DNA from 2 places in the Bradyrhizobium sp. LjRoot220 genome. Region 1 is predicted to be linked to the other one. Evidence: riboswitches for the same ligand, from Rfam matches in the RefSeq annotation. Region 1 holds a riboswitch; the other holds the start of a gene.
What was found. Region 1 has a riboswitch for S-adenosylmethionine ahead of ACSQ84_RS28270 (O-succinylhomoserine sulfhydrylase). Riboswitches for the same ligand answer to the same signal wherever they lie in the genome.
Positions count from the first base shown of each region.

Region 2: linked by a shared signal. The riboswitch ahead of metX (homoserine O-acetyltransferase MetX) and the one ahead of ACSQ84_RS28270 (O-succinylhomoserine sulfhydrylase) in region 1 are both predicted to bind S-adenosylmethionine.

Region 1 covers NZ_CAXUPS020000008.1:135,594-142,671, forward strand. Annotated here, with positions in the region: gene ACSQ84_RS28270 (O-succinylhomoserine sulfhydrylase) at 81-1,274, opposite strand; SAM riboswitch at 1,347-1,426, opposite strand; gene ACSQ84_RS28275 (2'-deoxycytidine 5'-triphosphate deaminase) at 1,563-2,669, shown strand; partial or broken gene ACSQ84_RS28280 (PQQ-dependent sugar dehydrogenase) at 2,850-4,187, opposite strand; gene ACSQ84_RS28285 (hypothetical protein) at 4,338-5,393, shown strand; gene ACSQ84_RS28290 (MATE family efflux transporter) at 5,557-6,999, shown strand.
Region 2 covers NZ_CAXUPS020000009.1:212,323-219,400, reverse strand. Annotated here, with positions in the region: gene ACSQ84_RS30065 (caspase family protein) at 1-68, shown strand, start outside; gene ACSQ84_RS30060 (alpha/beta fold hydrolase) at 102-962, shown strand; gene metW (methionine biosynthesis protein MetW) at 1,146-1,805, opposite strand; gene metX (homoserine O-acetyltransferase MetX) at 1,813-3,030, opposite strand; SAM riboswitch at 3,117-3,196, opposite strand; gene ACSQ84_RS30045 (chorismate mutase) at 3,359-4,207, shown strand; gene hisC (histidinol-phosphate transaminase) at 4,246-5,343, shown strand; gene ACSQ84_RS30035 (prephenate/arogenate dehydrogenase family protein) at 5,351-6,292, shown strand; gene ACSQ84_RS30030 (hypothetical protein) at 6,635-7,027, shown strand.

The sequences.
Region 1 (7,078 bases):
CTAACTCACAACACCCTGTGGTTATGGGTCCCGGCTCAAGGCCGGGACGACACCTGTGTGTGGCTGCGTGTGCCGCCCTCTCACGCCTGCTCCAGCGCCTGCGCAAAATCCTCGATCAGATCATCGGCATGCTCGAGCCCGGCGGAGAATCTGATAAAGCCCTCGCTGATGCCGAGTTCGGCGCGCGCCTCCGGCGACAGCCGCTGATGGGTCGTGGTCGCCGGATGGGTGACGAGGCTCTTGGCGTCGCCGAGATTGTTCGAGATCCGCGAGACCTGCAACGCATTGAGGGTGCGGAACGCGGCCTGCTTGCCGCCTTTGACCTCGAAGCCGATCAGGGTCGAGCCGGCGCGCATCTGTCGCTTCACCAGTTCGGCCTGCGGATGATCGGCGCGGCCGGGATAGATCAGCCGCGAGATTTTCGGATTGTTCGCCAGCGCGTCGGCGACCTTGCCGGCGGTCTCGGTCTGCGCGCGCACCCGTACCGCCAGCGTCTCCAGTCCCTTGAGCAGGACCCAGGCGTTGAACGGCGACAGCGACGGGCCGGTGTGGCGCATGAAATTATGGAGGTGCTCGGCGACGAACGCTTCCGAGGACAGGATGATGCCACCGAGGCAGCGGCCCTGGCCATCGATGTGCTTGGTGGCGGAGTAGACAACGACGTCGGCGCCAAGCGAAAGCGGGCTCTGCCAGATCGGTGTGGCGAACACATTGTCCACGATCAACCGTGCGCCGCCACTGTGCGCGATCTCGGCAATCGCCGGGATGTTGAGCACGTCGAGCGTCGGATTGGTCGGGCTCTCCAGGAAGAAGGACTTGGTGTTCGGCCGCAATGCGCGCTGCCACTGGTCGAGATCGAGACCGTCGACCAGCGTCGTCTCGATCCCGTAGCGCGGCAGGAGATCCTGCACCACGTAAAGGCAGGAGCCGAACAGGGCTTTCGAAGCGACGACGTGGTCGCCGGCCCGGAGCGGTGCGAGGATCGCGGTCGTCACCGCGGCCATGCCGGTCGCGGTCGAGCGCGCGGCTTCCGCGCCCTCGAGTTGCATCATGCGGCGCTCGAACATCTCAATCGTCGGATTGGAATAGCGCGAATAGATAAAGCCGGGATCCTCGCCCTTGAATCGGGCCTCGCACTGCTCCGCGGAGTCGTAGACGTAGCCTTGGGTGAGGAATAGCGCCTCAGACGTCTCGCCGAATTGCGAGCGTAGCGTGCCGCCATGGACAAGGCGGGTTTCGGGACGAAAACGCTTGGTAGAACCAGTCTCAGACATGTGACCTCCGTCGTGACCACCATTGAAAATGGTCACAAAAAACCGGCCTGGAAAAATTTCCACAGGCCGGGATCACACGTGTCCCCGGCCTGTTTAGCGACTTGTTTAACGTGGCTGCAAGCCGGCCGGCTCAAATCACCACGGGATAAGTCATGCTGATATTCCCTCGCGCCCTTTTCGTCAAGCCAGCCATCGGATAACCCGTAAATACCCATATTTATGAGGTTTGGATGACATCTGGGTCATCCTTCCGGGCTCCTTCAGGACCCGGGCTCCTTGAGGACCGCCGTGCCGTTCACGCTGCCGCCCGACGCCAACGGAATCCTGCCCGACCGCATGATCGCGGCGATGGCGGATGCGGGCCTGATCCTGCCGGCCTATCCCTTTGTCGAAAGCCAGATCCAGCCCGCCAGCCTCGACCTGCGCCTCGGCGACGTCGCCTACCGGGTGCGCGCGAGCTTCCTGCCCGGGCCGGGTGCGACGGTCGCCGAGCGTATCGACGAACTGAAACTGCACGAGATCGACCTCACCGACGGGGCGGTGCTGGAGACCAATTGCGTCTACATCGTGCCGCTGCTGGAGAGCCTTGCGTTGCCGCCGGAGATCGTCGCCGCCGCCAACCCGAAAAGTTCGACCGGGCGGCTCGACGTGTTCACCCGCGTGATCGCCGATGGCACGCGCCGCTTCGACATGATCGGCGCGGGCTATCACGGGCCGCTCTATGCCGAAATCAGTCCGAAGACGTTTCCGGTGTTGCTGCGCGAGGGATCGCGGCTGTCACAGGTGCGCTTTCGCACCGGCGACGCGATTCTGAACGCCGACGAGCTGGACGCGCTGCATGACGCCGAGCGGCTGGTCGATATCGACGACGCCGATCTCGCCAATGGCGTGGCACTGAGCGTCGATCTCAGCGGCGAGAGTTCCGGCGGCTTCGTCGGCTATCGCGCCAAGCGCCACACCGGCGTGGTCGATGTCGACCGCCGCGGCGGCTATGCGGTCGATGAATTCTGGGAGCCGATCGCCGCGCGCCCCGACGGCAGCCTGATCCTCGATCCCGGCGAATTCTACATCCTCGCCTCGAAAGAGGCGGTGCAGATTCCGCCGGATTACGCCGCCGAGATGGTGCCGTTCGACCCTCTGGTCGGCGAATTCCGTGTGCATTACGCCGGCTTTTTCGATCCCGGCTTCGGCTATGCCGGCGCCGGCGGGCAGGGCTCGCGCGCCGTGCTCGAAGTGCGCTCGCGCGAGGTGCCGTTCATCCTCGAGCACGGCCAGATCGTCGGCCGCCTCGTCTACGAGAAAATGCTGGCGCGGCCCGACGCCATGTACGGCCAGCGCATCGGCTCGAACTACCAGGCGCAGGGCCTGAAGCTGAGCAAGCATTTCCGGGTGTAGCCAGGTTCACTCCCTCATCCCCGCGTGAGCGTAAGCTCATCGCTGGAGGAGCCCGTCTTCGCCCGTTGGGCTTCGCCGGGCACGCTTTGCTTTTTGGTGAGTGGCTGCGCCACGCGTAGCCCGTAGGGCAAAGCGTGGTTCGAGACGCGCGAAGACGCGCTCCTCACCATGAGGGGTGAGTTACCGCGCCGCCGACTTCGTCGCAGGCGTCACGCGCCAAATCGTGTTGCCGACGTCGTCGGCGACCAGGAGCGCGCCCTGCTTGTCGAGCCGCACGCCGACCGGACGTCCGCGAGCTTCGCCGTCGTCATTGACGAAACCGGTCAGCACGTCCTGCGGCGGGCCGGAAGGTTTGCCACCAGTGAACGGCACGAAGATCACCTTGTAGCCGGCCAGTGGCTTGCGATTCCACGAGCCGTGCTGGCCGATGAAGGCGCCGCCGGCCATCGCTGGCGGAAACAGATTGCCGGTGTTGAACGTCAGTCCGAGCGCAGCGGTGTGCGCGCCCAGCGCGTAGTCCGGCGCCATCGCTTTCGCGACCATGTCGGGACGTCGCGGCTCCACGCGCGTATCGACGCGGTCGCCGAAGTAGCTGTAGGGCCAGCCCTAGAACGCGCCGTCCTTCACCGAGGTCATGTAGTCCGGCACCAGATCGTTGCCGAGTTCGTCGCGCTCGTTGACAACGACCCAAAGAGCGCCGGTGTGCGGCTCCCAGGCAGGTCCGTTCGGATTGCGCAGGCCGGATGCAAACACCCGCCGCGACCCGCTGGCGCGATCGACCTCGAGGACGGCGGCGCGATCGGTCTCGGCCTCGATGCCGTTCTCGGCGACGTTGCTGTTGGAGCCGACGGTGGCGTAAAGCTTCGATCCGTCGGGGCTGGCGGTGAGGTCCTTGGTCCAGTGATGGTTGAGGGGGCCCGCGGGCAGGTCGACGAGCTTGACGCCGGGTGTCGTGATGCTGGTATCGCCGGTATGGTAGGGATACTTCATGATCGCATCGGTATTGGCGACATAGAAATCCTCGCCGACCAGCATCATGCCGAACGGCGAGTTCAGGCCGCTCAGGAAGACGCTGCGGGTTTCAGCGGCGCCGTCGCCATCGGCGTCGCGGAGCAGCGTGATGCGGTTCGCGCTCGGCACGCCGGCGCCGGCACGACTTTGCGCCCACTTGAAAAAGAAGCCTTTGATCCCCTTGCCGCCTTCCGGTTGCGGCGGCGCGTTGGACTCGGCCACCAGCACGTCGCCATTTGGCAGCACGTAGATTGTGCGCGGATGTTCGAGCCCCCTGGCGAAGGCATCGACGGCCATGCCGTTGGCCGCGGTGGGCTTGCCGCCTTCCGGCCAGCCCTTGGCGGCGGCGATGTTGACGGTCGGTATCCACGAGATTTGCGGCGACGGCAATTTGGGGGAGGGACCGTAGGTCTGCTCCGCGGAGCCCGAGGGGGCCTGTTCGTTGCAGGCGGCGAGCGGAAGTGCCAGCGCGCCCAGACATAGCGCCAGCCGAAGATGGCTATGCATGACGGCTCCTTGCATATCGATGTACAATGCGGTGCATATCGCTGCACCAATGCGGAACGCCGGCCATCGTTCGCGGTGCCCGCCATGAAATTCGCGTGAATTGAGCAACCGCAACGCGTGCTTGCGGAGAGAAAGGGAACCGGGATGGCGATGACCGAGGCGAACGATGACCGCGCGCAGCAAGCGCAATGGGCCAGATGGCGCAGCGTCGCCGATCTCTACCACGCGTTTTTCACCGGCCTTGTTCTCACCGTCGTCTCCCGCCGCGGTACGGCGGATGCCGCAGAATTCGTGTTCCGGGTGTTTCGCCGCCAGCAGAGGGAACGCTTCCTGCCCGGGTTGAAAAAACTTGGCCTCGATCATCTGCCGCCGGCGGTCGCGGCGGCGCAGTATCATTATCTCTCCAACTGGATCGGCGGCGTCCATGTCGAATACATGTACGAGACCGATCGAAAAGCCTGGATCCGCTATCCGCCGCCGCGCTGGATCTGGCGCGGGACTGCGATCTGCGGCGTGCCCGGCGAAGTGTCGCGCGCGATGCTGCGGGGATGGCACGCCAACAATGGCGCAGCGCTGGGTAATCTCAATCTCGGCTTCGTCTGCACCAAGCAGAGCGTCGACGGTCAGGACGGGCTGGAAGGCTATTATTGCGAATACGATCATCCGCTCGAACTCGATGCGCGCATGGTGTTCGCGCGGCATCTCGAGGCGCCGCGCTTCGATCCGGCCGCCGCCCCCGAATTGCCGGTTGCCAGCTGGCCAAAGCCGCGGCTGGAAAAGGCCTATCGCAACTACGCGATGGAATATGTGAAGACCGCGGCCCCGGTACTGGTGCAATGCTTCGGGCCGGAGGATGCCGGATATTTGTTGCGCCTCACCGGCAAACTGATCGGCATGCAGTATTTCGAGGAGATCGCGCCAAGCTTTGGTGCGAGCCGTGGCGGCGCGAAGGAGTTCGCGGCCTTCCTGCGCATCCTGTTCGAGTCGCAGGACGACGTCGCAGACATCAGCGAGTCCGATGGCGCGTTCGAAATCCGGCAGCAGAGCTGGAAGCTGATGGCCGATGTCGGCGATTATCACCCGGCTTGCGCCAGCGTGCTGCGGGGATTGTTCGAGGGCCTGGCCGCCGGCTGCGGCCGCCATATTCCCGTGCACTTGAAGCCGCCGGCCGGCGGAAGGCCACCGTTCGTCTGGTCGATCGGCTAAGGCGAGCGCGTTCGCCCGCAATCGTGCAGGCCCCCATTGCGTTCCGCGCACGCGGAATCAGGCCTTGCCGTGCTAGGAAGCAGTTTGGCGCGGCCGGATAATGCGCCCAAAAACATTGAATTGGCGTGCGATCTCAGGGGTTCCCCCGCGCGCGGGAGCAGAAATGTCCGATATCGGCGTTGCCGAAATTCCCGTCGATGAGGAAGAACGCCCGCTGCCGCCACCGCCGCCGCCGGCGAAGAACGCGCTGGTCGATGGTCCGATCCTGCGCACGCTGCTGTGGCTGGCCTGGCCCAACGTCATTGCACTCTCGGCCGGCACCTGTGTGGTGATCGCCGAGACCTCCTATATCGGCCGGCTCGGTGTGGAATCGCTGGCCGCGATGGCGCTGGTGTTTCCCTGCGTGATCCTGACCATGACGATGTCGGGCGGCGCCATGGGCGGCGGCGTCGCATCCGCGATCGCGCGCGCGCTCGGCGCCGGCGACGTCGAGCGTGCCTCGACGCTGGCAGCGCATGCCTTGCTGATCGGGCTCTGCTTCGGCCTCGTCTTCATGCTGGGCATGCTGATCTTCGGCCCGAAGCTGCTCGAATTGCTCGGCGGCCGCGGCAACGTGCTGGCGCAGGCGATCGGCTACACCCAGATATTTTTCGGCGGCGCCGTCGTGCCATGGCTGATGAACACGATGGCCGGCATCCTGCGCGGCACCGGCAACATGAAACTGCCGTCGCTGCTGATGCTGGTTTCCGCCGTCTGCCAGATCATCCTCGGCGGCACGCTCGGTCTCGGTCTCGGGCCGGTCCCGCAATTCGGCATGCGCGGCGTCGCCGCCGGTTCGCTGATTGCCTACATCATCAGCATCTCCGTGATGTCGTGGTATCTGTTTTCCGGCCGCGCGCGCGTCGTTCCCAAGATCGTCGGCTTGCGGATTCGCTGGGCGATGTTCATCGACATTCTCAAGGTCGGCGCCATCGCCTGCTTCTCGCCGCTGCAGTCGGTGCTGACCATCAGCATCTTCACCTACATGCTGGCGGGTTTCGGCACCGAAATCCTGGCCGGCTACGGCATCGGCGCGCGTCTCGAATTCATGCTGACGTCGATCGCGTTTGCGGTCGGCATCGCGACGGTGCCGATGGTCGGCATGGCGATCGGCGCCAAGCGCATCGCGCGGGCCCGCAGGATCTGCTGGATCGCGGGCGGTGTGGCTTTTGTCGGGGTCGGCGCGCTCGCCACCCTGATTGCGATCTTCCCCGACCTCTGGGTCAATCTGTTCACCGACAATGCCGGCGTGCGCGCCGCAAGCCGGCAGTATCTTGCCACGGCGGCGCCGATGTATGCCTTCCTCGGCCTTGCCACCACGTGCTATTTTTCATCGCAGGGCGCGGCCAAGGTGATCGGCCCCGTGCTGGCGCAGACCGCACGGCTGCTGTTCATCGGTGTCGGCGGCTGGTGGCTGTCGACGCACAACGCCACCGCCCAGGATTACTTCATGCTGACGGCGGCATCGATGATGCTGCTCGGCCTGTTGTCCTGCGCCAGCGTGATCCTGACCCGGTGGGGACCGAAGCACGGTCCCGTTCCCAAGGTTCGGCCGGCGTTGTCTTGACTGCATCCATCTCCGTCATCCCCGGACGAACGCACTTGCGTTCGCTCGGGAGGTGCGCGCTCTTGCGCGCCTCGAAGGA
Region 2 (7,078 bases), on a different contig from region 1:
CCTGGGAGGTGCCGCTCAATGCGGTCGAAAAAGCCAACGTCAGTCTGATTGCGTCGCTGGAACGATAGAACGGATTGAATCCTTCCCAAGAGGAACCTCGAATGCCCTACGCTGTCGCCAAGGATAATGTCCGCCTTTATTTCGAAGAAGCAGGCACGGGAACGCCGATCATCTTCCTGCACGAGTTCGCGGCCGACCACACCAATTGGGAGCCGCAAATGCGCTACTTCTCGCGCGGCCACCGCTGCATCGCCTATTCGGCGCGCGGCTATACCCCCTCCGACGTGCCGCCGACATCGGACGTCTACACCTACAAGCATTTCTACACTGACGCGCTCGCGGTGCTCGATCACCTCGCAATCGCCAAAGCGCATTTCGTCGGGCTGTCGATGGGCGCCTATTCGTCGCTGCAGATCGGCCTCAACGCGCCGGAGCGCGCGCTGTCGATGACGCTGGCCGGCGTTGGCTCCGGCTCTGCCATCGAAAATCTCGACGCCTTCCGCGCGCAATGCCGCGCCAATGCCGAGCAGTACGAGGCGATCGGATCGGTCGCGGTCGCCAAGGCGACGCGCGAGGCGCCGAGCCGGATTCCCTTTCTGCTGAAAGACCCGCGCGGCCACGCCGATTTCTACGCCGCATTGGCGCGCCATGACGCCAAAGGCTCGGCCAACACCATGCGCAGCTTTCAGGGCGGTCGGCCCTCGATCTACACGCTGACCGATGCGATCCGCACCGTGCCGACGCCGGCGCTGATCATCTGCGGCGACGAGGACGACAATTGCATCGAGCCGAGCCTGTTCCTGAAAAAGCATCTGCCCGCGGCCGGGCTGACGTTCTTCCCGAAGTCGGGCCACGTGCTCAACCTGGAGGACCCCGCGCTGTTCAACGAAATGGTCGAGCGCTTTATTGCGCTGGTGGAAGCGGGGAGATGGCCGGTGCGGGATCCGCGGTCGATGGGGTGACGCCGGTGCGCTCCCTCTCCCGCCCTTGCGGGGGAGGGTTGGGGTGGGGGTGTCTCCACACAACGTGCTCGCCCGGTGGAGAGACCCCCACCCGCCGCGCTCTAACGAGCGCGTCGACCTAAGAGCGAGCTTCGCTCGTCTCGACCCCGCAAGCGGGAGAGGTAAGAACGATGACGGCGATAGTTACTTCTTCCCCCGGGTCAGCAAAAACACGCCCTGCTCGCCGAACATGTTCCAGAACCACCACGGCAGATTGAGCCGCAGCGGGCGGCCGTAGAGGTCGAGGGCGACCGCGCGTTCCATCTTGACGTTGATCTCGTCGCAGAGCTGCACGAAATCCTTGATGGTGCAGAAATGGATGTTCGGCGTGTCGTACCAGGTCGCCGGCAGGTTTTCGGTGCGCGGCATGTGGCCGCCGACCAGCAATTGCAGCCGCATCCGCCAGAACCCGAAATTCGGAAACGAGACGATGGCGCGATGGCCGATCCGCAGCAGGTTTTCCAAGACCACCCTCGGCTGCCGGGTCGCCTGAAGCGTCTGCGACAGGATCACATAGTCGAAGGCGTCGTCGGGATAATTGACGAGGTCGGTGTCGGCGTCGCCCTGCACCACCGCAAGGCCTTTGGCGACGCAGCGGTTGACGCCCTCGCGCGACAGCTCGATGCCGCGGCCGTCAATGCCGCGGCTTTCCAGCAGTTGCAGCAGTTCGCCGTCGCCGCAGCCGACGTCGAGCACCCTTGCGCCGCTCTGGACCATTTCGGCGACCAGCAAATGATCGCTGCGAAGATCTTCGGTGCGGTGCGGCTCGATGCCGTTGAGCGGCAGGGTCTGCTGAGACGACATCGACATATCAACCACCGGTCTCTTTCAGGCCCCGGGCCTTGCCTGCGGACTGCAGAAAGGCGCGGGAGATGTCGAAGAATTCGGGCACGTCGAGCAGGAAGGCGTCGTGGCCGCGATCGGTTTCGATTTCGGCGAACGACACCCGCGCGCTCGACGCGTTCAGCGCATGCACCAGCGCGCGAGATTCCGAGGTCGGGAACAGCCAGTCCGACGTGAACGACACCACGCAAAAGCGGGTCTGGATACCGCGGAACGCCTGCGCCAGCACGCCATTGTGGTCGGCGGCGATGTCGAAGTAATCCATCGCCCGCGTCAGATAGAGATAGGAGTTGGCGTCGAACCGCTCGACGAACGACGAGCCCTGATAACGCAGATAGCTTTCGACCTGGAAATCCGCGTCGAACGAGAACGTCGGCAGCTCGCGGTCCTGCATCCGCCGGCCGAATTTGCGATGCAAGGCCGCGTCCGACAGATAGGTGATGTGGGCCGCCATCCGCGCCACGCCGAGGCCGCGATGCGGATGCGTGCCATGGTCGAAATAGCGCCCGCCGCGCCAGTCCGGATCGGCCATCACCGCCTGGCGGCCGAGTTCATGAAACGCGATGTTCTGCGCCGAATGGCGCGTCGAGCAGGCGATCGCCAGCGTCGAGAACACGCGTTTGGGATAGGCCGCGGTCCATTGCAGCGCCTGCATGCCGCCCATCGAGCCGCCAACCACACAAAACAGCGTGTCGATGCCCAAGCGATCGATCAGCATGGTCTGCGCGCGCACCATATCGGGAATGGTGATGATCGGGAAATCGAGGCCCCACAGTTTGCCGGTGGCCGGATTGGTCGAGGCCGGCCCGGTCGAGCCCATGCAGCCGCCGATCACATTGCTGCAGATGATGAAATAGAGGTTGCTGTCGAGCGGCTTGCCAGGACCGACCAGGGTGTCCCACCAGCCGTGCTTGCCGGTGACCGGATGCGGATTGTTGACATGCTGATCGCCGGTCAGCGCATGGCAGATCAGAATGGCGTTGGAACGGTCCGCGTTCAGCTCGCCATAGGTCTGGTAGGCGATCTGGAACGGCGCCAGATCGACGCCGCAATCGAGCTTGAGCGGCTGGTCGATGCCGAACCTGACGACCTGCGACGTCGGATGGTCCGCCTCATGGGCCCGGTCCTCGCTATGGATGGAGGGACTCGGAATCGAAGGGCTCGGTATCGACTGCACATTCGTCATCTCGGCCACCGACCTCCTCGACGGAGGTCCTCTCGGACAGAAATCAGGCCATAAAAAACCCGGCCTGAACAAAGGTTCGACCGGGATCACTTCTGTCCCCGGCCTGTTTAGCGAGTTGTTTAACGTGGCTGCAAGCCGGCCGGCTCAAATGACCACGGAATGGGCCAAAGCTAGTCCGAAGCGAGCTTTTCGTCAAGGCAGGCCCATGGTTAACCCGCCCGCGACGTCCCCAATGGCGATGTTTCTCTTTGCTTTCGGTGGCCGTCTTTCCTAATCAATGTCGTTGTATTTGCCGGTGATTTCGGCCCCCGGCGCTAAAGGCTAGAACATGTCCAAAGCACCCCCCGCCCCGCCCTCGCTCGCGGTGCTGCGCCAGGAGATCGACGCGATCGACGAGCAGGTCCACCGCCTGTTGATGGCGCGTGGCGACATCATCGATCGGCTGATCCAGGTCAAGGAGACCCAGGAAGTCGGCTCGGCATTTCGCCCGGCGCGCGAGGCCGACATGATGCGGCGGCTGGTGGAACGGCACCGCGGCATCCTCCCGATCGACACCATCGAGAGCATCTGGCGGGTCATCATCTCGACGTTCACCTACGTCCAGGCGCCGTTCGCGGTGCATGCCGACGTCTCGGTCGGCGAATCCGCGATGCGGGATTCGGCGCGGTTTCATTTCGGATTCGTGGTGCCATACGTCTCGCACTTCAGCGCCCAAGCCGCGGTCGAGGCGGTGGCGAAATCGAAGGGCGATCTGGCGCTGGTCTCGGCGGCGTCGAGCCGCACACCGTGGTGGATCGAACTCGAAGCGGACGGCGCACCGAAGATCATCGCGCGGTGGCCGTTCCTCGAACGCGCCGACCATCCGGCCGCGTTGCCGGTATTCGTGGTCTCGCGCGTTGCCGACAACGCCATGGTGACCGAAGTCGAGACCTGGAGCGTGCGCGTCTCCGGCTGGAATGCCGAGATCGCGCGCGCGCTGGCGCCGCTCGCCGAAATCGTCGCCGTGCCCGATACCGCCTTCGACGGCGCGGCGCTGCTGGTGTCGATATCAGGCACCGGGATGGAGAAGATCAAGACCGCCCTGATCGAGGCCGGCGCGTCGGTGCGCTCCTCGGCCCTCGTCGGCAGCCACGCAACGCGTTATACGGTGCCCCCGAACGGGGCGGCCAAATCTTAAGTCGACAAGTCGACGCCCTGACGATCCGGAGCCCAAAAATGTCCCGCCCCGTGCCGAACCCCGGCATTCTCGATATTGCGCCCTACACCCCCGGCAAGAGCCCGGTGGCCGAGCCGGGCCGCAAGGTGTTCAAACTGTCCGCCAACGAGACGCCGTTCGGCCCGTCGCCGAAGGCGCTGGCGGCGTACCGGGACGCGGCCGCGCATTTGCATGACTATCCGGAAGGCACCTCACGCGTGCTGCGCGAAGCGATCGGCCGCGCCTTCGGGCTCGATCCTGCCCGCATCATCTGCGGCGCCGGCTCCGACGAGATCCTCAATTTGCTGGCGCACACCTATCTCAAGCACGGAGACGAGGCGATTTCGACCGCCCACGGCTTCCTGGTGTACCCGATCGCGACCATGGCGAACGGCGCCACGAACGTCGTGGCGGCCGAGACCAATTTCACCGCCGACGTCGATGCGATCCTAAAACTGGTTTCGCCGCGCACCAAGATGGTGTGGCTCGCCAATCCGAACAACCCGACCGGCACCTACATTCCGTTCGACGAGGTCAAGCGGCTGCGCGCCGGCCTGCCCGATCATGTGCTGCTGGTGCTCGACGCCGCCTATGCCGACTACGTCTCGCGCAACGATTACGAGCTCGGCATCGAGCTGGTGGCGACCACCGAAAACACCGTGGTGACCCACACCTTCTCCAAGATCCACGGGCTGGCGTCGCTGCGGATCGGCTGGATGTTCGGCCCGGCCAACATCGTCGACGCCGTCAACCGCATTCGCGGGCCCTTCAACGTCTCGACGCCGGCGATGCTGGCGGCGGTCGCCGCGATCGAGGACACCGCCCACGTCCAGATGTCGAAGAACTTCACCGAGCACTGGCGCAACTGGCTGACCGAAGAAATCAGCAAGCTCGGGCTGAAGGTGACGCCGAGCGTGGCGAATTTTGTGCTGATCCATTTTCCGCTGGAGAAGGGCAAGACCTCGGCGGATGCCGATGCGTATCTGACCAGGCGCGGCCTCGTGCTGCGGGCGTTGAACAATTACGGCCTGCCGCATTCACTGCGGATGACCATCGGCACCGAAGAGGCCAACCGCCTCGTCGTCGACGGCCTGCGCGATTTCATCGCGGGCAAGTGAGAGCCAAGTGAGTACCGAACCCCTCTTCAAACGCGTCGCGCTGATCGGCTTCGGCCTGATCGGCGGTTCGATCGCCCGCGCCGCCCGCGCGCAAGGGCTTGCCGGCGAGATCGTCACCACGGCACGCTCCGCCAAGACCCGCGCGCGGGTGGAAGAATTGCGCGTCGTCGACCGCGTGCTGGAAACCAACGCCGAAGCGGTCAACGGCGCCGACCTCGTCATCCTCTCCATTCCCGTCGGTGCCTGCGGTCCGGTCGCGGAGGAGATTGCGCCATTCCTCGAAGCGGGCGCGATCGTGTCCGACGTCGGCTCGGTCAAGGGCGCCATCGCCCGCGACATGGGACCGCATATCCCGCCGGGCGTCCACTTCGTTCCCGCCCATCCCGTCGCCGGCACCGAGCATTCCGGTCCGGACTCCGGCTTTGCCGAACTCTTCATCAACCGCTGGTGCATCCTGACGCCGCCGGAAGGCACCGATGCCGCGGCGGTGGAAAAGCTGCGCGCGTTCTGGGCCGGGCTCGGCGCCAAGGTCGAGATCATGACGCCGGACCATCACGATCTGGTGCTGGCGATCACCAGCCATCTGCCGCATCTGATCGCCTACACCATCGTCGGCACCGCCGATGAGCTGGCGCAGGTGACGTCGTCGGAAGTGATCAAATTCTCCGCCGGCGGTTTTCGCGATTTTACGCGCATCGCGGCGTCGGACCCCACAATGTGGCGCGACGTGTTCCTGGCCAACAAGGAAGCCGTGCTGGAGATGCTCGGCACCTTCAACGAGGATCTCTCCAAGCTCACGCGCGCGATCCGGCGCAACGACGGCGAGGCGCTGTTCGAGCACTTCACCCGCACCCGCGCCATCCGCCGCGGCATCGTCGAGATCGGCCAGGATTCGGCGGCGCCCGACTTCGGCCGCCCGCACGCGAATTTAACGAAGAAGCCGGAGTAGGACGAAGGGGCCGCTCCACCGCGGCGGCGTCCTACCCGCGAATGAAAGCGTGTCCGCATGCCCGCGGTCCGACGGGCAGCTGTGTCGACCGCATCCCGACCCAACGTCCGCGATGGCCAGCGCCCCCTGCTTCGGGACGGGACGGCCCGCGATCTTTTTTAAAAGATCGGACGGGGGAATCCACGTTGAAATGGTTGGCAAATTCGAGCGTGCCCGCGTTGCCGGCCGCAACAATCAAGAAAAATAATCGAGAATCGGCGCGGTACCGGAAAAAAACGGAAGCCTGTCCGTCTCTGAAGTCATGGGCCGGATTGGCCGGCCCCAGCCAGAAGGACAAGCACCATGTCGATCTATCGCAAAGTTCTGACCACCACCCTGTTCGCTGCCACGATCCTCTGCGGCGCGGGCGCTACCGTACTGACCACTTCGTCTCCCGCCGCGGCGCAGGTCAGGCCCAACTACGGCGGCTTCACGTACCTTGGCAACGCGTCGGCCTACACGTTCGCCCCCCGCAGCGGCCAGATGGGCAACGTGACGTTCTTCGGCGGGCGGCCCGTGGCCCTGCCGAGCCGTCCCGGCCAGATGGGCAACGTGACGTTCCTCGGCGGAGCGCGGCCGTATGCCCTTCCATCGCGCAGCGGCCAGTACGGCGGCGTGACGTACTTCGGCCCCCGCCCGATGAACGCGGTGCCGATCCGCACCGTCCCGACGCCGGGCGTCATCCGGATCCGTTGAGCAGGGTTAACCCGACAGCGACGCCAAGGGGCTCGAATTCACGAGCCCCTT